2 regions of the Peribacillus sp. CSMR9 genome follow, and region 1 is predicted to be linked to the other one. Evidence: riboswitches for the same ligand, from Rfam matches in the RefSeq annotation. Region 1 holds a riboswitch; the other holds the start of a gene.

Evidence for each region. Region 1 has a riboswitch for FMN ahead of N9I19_RS06985 (ECF transporter S component). Riboswitches for the same ligand answer to the same signal wherever they lie in the genome.
Region 2: it holds a riboswitch for FMN, as region 1 does, so the genes downstream of both, ribE (riboflavin synthase) here and N9I19_RS06985 (ECF transporter S component) in region 1, are expected to answer to the same signal.

The regions. Positions count from the first base shown of each region.
Region 1 covers NZ_JAOPHO010000008.1:35,919-40,136, reverse strand. The annotation lists gene serA (phosphoglycerate dehydrogenase) at 1-474, opposite strand, end outside; FMN riboswitch at 1,554-1,690, shown strand; gene N9I19_RS06985 (ECF transporter S component) at 1,857-2,438, shown strand; gene N9I19_RS06980 (ferredoxin) at 2,577-2,825, opposite strand; gene N9I19_RS06975 (YpbB family protein) at 3,115-4,179, shown strand; gene N9I19_RS06970 (RecQ family ATP-dependent DNA helicase) at 4,179-4,218, shown strand, end outside.
Region 2 covers NZ_JAOPHO010000006.1:57,219-61,436, reverse strand. The annotation lists gene ribH (6,7-dimethyl-8-ribityllumazine synthase) at 104-574, opposite strand; partial or broken gene ribB (3,4-dihydroxy-2-butanone-4-phosphate synthase) at 649-1,287, opposite strand; gene ribE (riboflavin synthase) at 1,306-1,944, opposite strand; FMN riboswitch at 2,091-2,221, opposite strand; gene N9I19_RS06030 (tryptophan-rich sensory protein) at 2,477-3,157, shown strand; gene megL (methionine gamma-lyase) at 3,175-4,218, opposite strand, start outside.

The DNA of each region.
Region 1 (4,218 bases):
TTTAGCACGTTTGGCAATTTCCCCTCCGATACGTCCAAAGCCGACTATACCCAATGTTTTGCCGCGAAGTTCCGTTCCTGTATATGAAGAACGTTTCCACTCCCCATTCTTTAATGAAGCATAAGCTTGCGGAATATGTCGCATCATGGAGGCCATCATCGCAAATGTATGTTCTGCTGTTGAAATGGTATTTCCGTCGGGTGCATTAACCACGACAATTCCGCGTTTTGTCGCTGCGGGGATGTCTATGTTATCGACGCCGACACCAGCGCGTGCTATGATTTTCAACTGCGGCATACGGTTCATTAAATCTTCCGTTACCTTCGTTGCACTTCTTACAAGTATTGCATCAATTCGATCAAGTTCATTTGCCGCTTCTTCTACTGTCTTCTGAATAAGAAGAATATGGGATGCCTCTGATAGCGGTCCGAGTCCTTCTGGTTTGATGGCATCTGCCACTAAAATCCGATACATGCTAAACACCTTCCTAGGGGAGAATAATTATCTTAAATTTCAGTTAATTTTACAATTGAAATGGTAATTATGTCAATTTGACTTAAATGGATGTAAGCGCTTAAAACAATAATTATCATCCTGATCGTGTATGGAAGGCCGCCATAATATTGGCTTCCTCATCGATTGCTAAAAAAGAAAAATTATTTACATTATTCCGAATTATCATTTTGTATATCCAATTATTGTTTTAAACCTTTTAATCTATAAATGGACATTCACCATGACGATAGATATTCATCCTAACTGTATGTAACAGATGCTCAAAACCACTGGTAAGCCCAAAGTGGATTACTGGACCAAAGATAAAGTAAGTAAGTCTTAGCGGATTTGAGTACCGTAACAAGATGATCTTCATATTGGCTTCGAATCCGGCAAGGTGAACTCATGGCATTACGTAAGAGAAATGTAAGATCTTTGGTCCCACTAATCAAATTGGCGGCCAGACAGGAAGTATAGCGATTTATAATGCGGATCAACAGGATAAACAGAAAAAACTGGAGCGATTAAAACGCGTTGTCAGCCGTTTGCCTAAAAGAAAAGGCCTCTGATCAAAGAAAAAAATACATAAGGAGGAATCGAATTATTAAAAACTAGCTGTATTTAAAATAAGGAGATTTTAAAATGGGGCTTATAAACAGAAACGAATATCCCGAGGTGCTTGAACCAAAAGAGATTCAAGAAATGCTTAAGATAGGAAGAAGACAAACATATGAGTTATTAGCCAATGCTCGTTATAGAGTACTATAGGTCGGTAGGAATAATAAAATACCCAAGCATGTCTTTTTTAATTGGTTTGGAGCAAATGATAAAAAGGTTAAAGGCGGAAATTTATTTCTTGCTTTTTTAAATTTGCATGATAAAATCAAATAAATTAAGTGGTGGAGAAACGGTAGGTTTTTGGTAGGAAACTTGGTTGGAAAAGCGGGTTTTCAAAGGGGATTAGTGGAAACACATTAAATCGCCTATATGAATAAACTGCTGATACAAAGCTACTTAACGCACCTTTCGGAAACGAAAGGAAACTAAAAATTTTATAGGTCTATCTTCGGGGCGGGGTGCAATTCCCCACCGGCGGTGATGAAGGAAGTTCTCCTTCTAAGCCCGCGAGCCTTACGGGGCAGGATTTGGTGTGATTCCAAAGCCGACAGTATAGTCTGGATGGGAGAAGATGGAGGTTCCTGAGTGCGTTTCAACAGTCATTTGCTGATACGTTTGTTTGATGTAACCTTTAATTTATCCCTTTAATTCTATTGGAATTAAAGGTTTTTTTATTGAGCATCGACATCATTAAGGAACACTAACCTCTTTTCAGGTAGATCGGAAAAGAAGGAGAGAGAACTATGAAAAAGAATAAAGTGAAAAAAACGGTCACACTGGCAATGATGGGAAGCATTTCTTATTTATTGATGCTTTTGAATTTTCCGTTTCCAGGATTTCCACCTTTTCTGAATGTTGATTTTAGCGACATACCAGCATTGATGGCGGCATTGATTTTTGGTCCTATGGCAGGAATTCTAGTTGAATTCCTTAAAAACCTATTGGATTTAGTCATGACAGGGACCTTGACAGCTGTACCTGTGGGGCATATTGCTAACTTTATAGCTGGAATACTGTTTGTCTTGCCAACTTATTATGTATTTCAGAAAATCAATTCAAAAAAAGGGATGACGTTCGCTTTACTTGCGGGAACAGTTTCCATGGCAGTATTTATGAGTGTTTTAAACTATTATGTCTTTTTACCGGCTTATACCTTCTTTATGGGATGGGATGCAATGTCGGCACCCGAATCAAGAAAGCTAATCACGACGGCAATCTTGCCTTTCAATGTAATTAAAGGCGTGCTTATAACATCTGTATTCATGTTGTTGTTCATTAAATTACAGGCATGGATCAATAAGCAAACATTATATAAAAATGCTTAATGGCATTTACGATAGAAACATAAAAACAACCGATATCCAAATTCGGTTGTTTTTTATGTCCGTTTAATTTGGCAGGGGAAGATGCAATGAAATTGACCAAAAAAAAAAGCCATTCTCGATTGAAAATGGCTTGTATCTTTATTCGAATTTTAGTGCATCCCCGTCAAATGCCTCATCAGCAACTTTAATAGAATCCGTTGGACATCCTTCAAATGCATCCATCATGTCATCTATAAGTACATCTGGAATTTCAACGATTCCCTCGTTATCGTCAAGGGTAACAAATGCAATCCCTTCGTCATCATAATCATATATATCTGGTGCTGCTGCTCCGCAAGCGCCACAAGCGATGCATGTTTCTTTATCCACAATAGTAAATTTAGCCATGAATATAACCCCTCCTAAGTTGATAGACAACTGATAATCTTTTTATTTCAGATTATTATCTCTTTCTTATTGTAAGACCGAATGCCAAACTTTTCAATAGAAATTGTATTGATAATAACTATCATGTAGCAGGATGTCAACGAAAATCATCGAATAATTAACATGGCCCTTTCCATGATGCGTCATTTAGTCACATAATTTTCCTTGTATTCATCAATAATAACGGCGATTTTTGCAGTTTTTTGTTACAATAGGTTTATTGGATAAATGAAACAAGGATGTGAGTCCCATGAAAAATTATCTACAGGCAATCATTCTATATGCGATAAAAAAATTTCAAGGTGAACGTTCCATTTATGCTATATACCATATGCTTCAGGGGAAGAAGTCGTCACAAACAATCCAGGATGCCCATTTATTCGGGTTGACGAATATATTTGGGACAATACCACGATTTACCCGTCAGCAGTTAAATCAAAACATTGAACAGTTCCTTGACCATGAATACATAAATTTAACGGATAAATCAGATGCATTTGAAATTAGTATGCAAGGTGAGGGGATGTTAGTCGATTACTTCAATGATAATCCTTTTCCGAATTTTATAAATGGTTGGAAGTATCACAATATCACCCCGGTTTTCTGGGGAAGGTTAAACTTACTCATTCAAACCATATCCCATATTGTCCACAATGAAAGGCGTTTTTATCCGATACAAAGAAATCCCAAAATCCAATTTTTCGTAAAGGAATTTTTACATGCCAATCGTCAGGACCGAGAGTTGATTGCGCAACATCTATATGAAGAACTGATATCCCTTTTAGAAAGTCAAAGTGATTTGAAACGAGATGTTTTCATTATGAAATTAACTGGGACAAACAGGATTGGGCTTACGTTTGAACAGATTGCAAAAAGGAAAGATCTAGAAGAAGAGTTTATCCGCTTTACTTTCCTTGACTCGTTGCATCAAATGCTTTCTGAAATGGAAACGGGAACGGGTTACCCCCTTTTGTCAACGTTGATCTATGATTGGCAAAGGGGTGAAAATCCTCATTTGACACAATCTACACAAACTACTTTACGATACATCCAAGAAGGGAAAAACCTTGGGGAAATAGCTGAGGTCCGCCGATTGAAAGTCAACACCATTGAGGATCACCTAGTCGAAATTGTTCTATCGGATAAAAGTTTTCCGATTGCCGATTATGTGTCTCTCGACGATGAGAGGGAAATTGCAGCCGCTATTAATGAACTTGGTACGAAAAAGCTTAAGGCTATCAAGCAGATGGTCGATAATAAACAGATAAGCTTTTTCCAAATCAGGCTTGTACTTGCGAAAATAGGTGATGGATGATGAATATAGAACGTGTCCTAAAAGAAAAATTTGGATTTG
Region 2 (4,218 bases), on a different contig from region 1:
ACAGGGGAAAAATAGGAAGTCACAAATGCTTCATTGACCTTAAAATCCGGCACATCAAAAAGCCGCAGGGAATGTTATTCCCTGCGGCTTTCCTGATGTGAAATCACTGTTCTATCAATTTTCCAAGGTTGGCCATTTCAATGGCACTAACGGCAGCTTCATAGCCTTTGTTACCTGATTTTGTTCCGGCACGTTCAATGGCTTGTTCAATGTTCTCAGTTGTCAACAAACCGAAGATAACCGGTACACCTGTGTCCAAAGAAACGGAAGCCATGCCTTTAGCTGCTTCATTGCAGACATAATCATAATGTGAAGTGGCACCCCTGATTACCGTTCCAAGTCCGATAACCGCATCGTATTTACCCGTATTCACAAGTTTCTTCGCAATTAACGGAAGTTCGAAAGCACCCGGCACCCACGCGATGTCAACATCATTTTCATCAACGCCATGACGCTTAAGGCCATCCAATGCCCCTCCTAAAAGCTTGCTTGTGATAAACTCATTAAATCTTCCTACCACGATTCCGACTTTCAATCCTGATCCTATTAATTGTGCTTCAATAACTTTCCCCATGTCCAATTCCTCCTAATTTTAAAAAACATTTTTTTCATTTAAAGATTAATTTCGCTAAAAATCCTTCAAGCATTCGGGATGTTCAGTTCAAGTGCCTGTTTCCCGATTGTATCACTTTGTTCAAGATACCGAATCAAATCGGCTATCGTAATGAACTTCAGGTTAAATTTCCCAGCGATGACTTCTAAATCGGATACGCGTGCCATCGATCCATCATCATTCATGATTTCACATATGACACCAGCTGGAGCGGCACCGCATAATTTTGCCAAATCCACCGAAGCCTCCGTATGTCCTGCCCTCCTTAATACGCCGCCTTCTTTAGCGACTATCGGAAAAGTGTGACCAGGCCTTTGAAAATCTTCAGCAACCGAATCTTCTTTAAGAAGCTCAAGAATGGTCAAGGACCGTTCAAAAGCACTTATTCCTGTGGAAGTGCTTTTATGATCGACACTAACCGTAAAGGCAGTACCATGATGATCGGTATTTTCTCCTACCATAGGATGCAGGTTCAATTTCCCTGCCAGTTCTTCTGTAATGGTTGTACATATCAAACCTCGTCCATGAGTCGCCATGAAATTGATCGCTTCCGGCGTAGCCTTTTCGGCCAACAAGACGAAATCCCCTTCGTTTTCACGGTCTTCATCATCGGATACGATTACTACCTTGCCAGCTTTCAAATCCTCGATCGCTTCTTCAATTGTATGGAACATCATTACACCGCCCTTTTATTAGAATCCGTGCTCTGCCAAAAACTCTAAATTCAGTCCTGGTTTTGAATCGCCATTTTTCATTTGATGTATAATATATTTCCCTATCATGTCGTTTTCAATGTTAACGATATCGCCAGCCGCTTTTTGTCCCAATACGGTGTCCTGATGAGTCAATGGAATCAGAGATACAGTCAAAAGGTTTCGTTCAATTCCAAATATCGTCAGGCTCGTTCCATCAATGGCTACAGAGCCTTTTGGAATGCAAAAGGCACTGAGCCCTTCTTCCAATTGGATTACATAATATACGGCATTTTCTTTTCGTTCTTTTTTTATGATTGTTCCGGTCCCGTCGATATGACCTGAAACAAAATGACCGCCAAACCTTCCCTGTGCACTCATGGCTCGTTCGAGATTCACAGGTGATCCCAATTTTAACGTCCGGATCGAGGAAGCTTTGACCGTTTCCGGCATTACGTCGACCGTAAACAAACTTTTCGTGAAGGACGTTACCGTTAAGCAGACCCCGTTGACTGAAATACTATCCCCCAGATGAACATCTTCAAGGATTTTTTCAGAACGGATCGACAACTCCATACTGCTTTTCCCTTTTTTCAAGGAATGGACGGTACCGATATCCTCGATGATTCCCGTAAACATGTTTTTCCCCCTTTTATAAAATATAAAAAACCCCTTAGGATGACCTAAGGAGTTAACAGGAGAAATGAGTGAAAAAAACTGTATACCTAAAAGGCCTAATATTTTCTTTTTTGAAAAATTAGGCGTACGTATACACTTGGGTTCCACACGTCCTTCTCCCATCCAGACTTTACTGTCGGCTTTGGAATCTCACCAAATCCTGCCTTTATCAGGCTCGCGGGCTTAGAATTTCTTCATCACCGCCGGTTGGGATTTTCACCCGACCCCGAAGGACTAAAATAATATGAATCTTTGAATATTTTATCACCTTAAAGTGAGGATGTAAAATTTCTAAACTTAAATGGTTCATTTGTTACAGGAACTCCCTCACTTTATGGAAAAATGAAATTCCGCTCCAAGTAACTTCGATGTGCTCCAAAAGGTTAACCGGGCCTAATTGGTGGAATAGGTTATAGGGATTACAATTCAAACAAGGAGGAAGCCCAAGCTTATTGCCATCAACAATTTGCTTTTCTTTCTATTCGTCGTCACGATGAATTTTTTAGCCAATTTCCTGCCTTTGAACGGCCGAACATCTGGAGAGATTTCCGATAAACTGGATGTCCTCTTCACTCCTGCCGGTTATGTATTTTCCATATGGGGTTTAATCTATTTTCTGCTCGCCATCTGGGTATTCAGGCAGTTTTTAAGTAAACATCAAAACAGCCCTGCCAATAAGGCATCCTTCCCTTGGTTCGCTTTAAGCTGTGTCCTAAATGGCGCTTGGCTTTTGGCTTGGCATTACGAACGATTTTTGTTATCCGTATTCATTATCATTGCTCTTTTGGCTATATTATTGGTCAGTTATACAAGCATTAAAAAAGTGGAGCATACTCCTTTCGACCTATTTCCGTTTTCCGTTTATACCGGCTGGGTGAGTGTTGCAGCCATCGCCGACATTTCTTATTACCTTACCTATATCGAATGGGACGGTTTTGGGATTTCCAGTGTAGCTTGGACGATCGTTTTGCTGATTGCAGCAACAATCCTGGCCTTTGTCTTTTCTGGTAAAAACCGGGATTGGTGCTATCCTCTCGTATTCGTTTGGACGTTCATTGGCATCCGGATCCGAAATGGTGCGCCCTGCCAGGTAATCACAGACATTTCTTATATTCTGGCTGCTCTCCTTTTTATCGTGTCGATCACGACCTTCATTAAAAATCGGAAGAACTGATAGGGAAATCTGGTGGTCTAAAAAGCTTGCTGAAGATCGTGCCAGATGTCCTGCCAAGCTTCAAGGCCAACTGAGAGACGGACCAGTTGGTCACTGATGCCCATTTGTTCCCGCGATTCTTCAGGAACGGCAGAATGCGTCATGGTAGCGGGATGCTGGATCAATGTCTCGGCATCCCCTAGACTGACGGCAATTTTGATAAGTTTCAATTTATTGAGGAATTCCTGTGCATCCTGTTTTGTACCATGCAATTCGAAAGAGATAAGGCCGCCTCCGTGTTTCATCTGTTTTTGCATTATATAATGATCCGGTGAAGCTTCATCACCTGGATAATATACCTTTTTCACCTTTGGATGTTTCACAAGTTCATGAAAGATGTTCATTGCATTGGCTGAGTGACGGTCCATCCTGACAGGCAAGGTCTTTAACCCCCGCAATAGTAACCAGGCATCGAATGGTGAAATGATTCCACCGATATCCTTCTGTGTAGTCCCAGCTACCTGATTAATAAAGTCCTTCTTACCAACGACAAGGCCCGCAACGACATCCCCATGTCCGCAAAGATATTTCGTAGCACTATGAAGGACGATATCACACCCATATTCAAGGGGTCTCTGTAAGTAGGGTGTCGAAAACGTATTATCGACTACAATCGTCACATTATATTCCTTCGCTACTCTCACTACCATCTGTAAGTCAATCATTTTCATCGTCGGATTGATCGGGGTTTCTACATAAATGCAGGTCGTTTCCGGCCGAATCATTTTCCTTACCTTTTCTTCTGTATCCATTTCACAAAAATCATGAGTGATGCGGTATTTATTTTTCATTAACTGCAGAAGGCCAAAAGTACAACCATATAAACCCTGTGAACACAGGATGTGGTCATCCGTTTTAGTTAAGGCAAAAAGCACCGCAGAAACTGCAGCCATACCTGATCCGAAAGCAAGGCCAGCTTCCCCGCCTTCCAAAGCGGCAATCTTTTCTTCCAGCACTTGTACCGTCGGATTTCCAAGGCGTGAATAAATATATCCATCTTCTATACCGGCAAAACGCCGTTC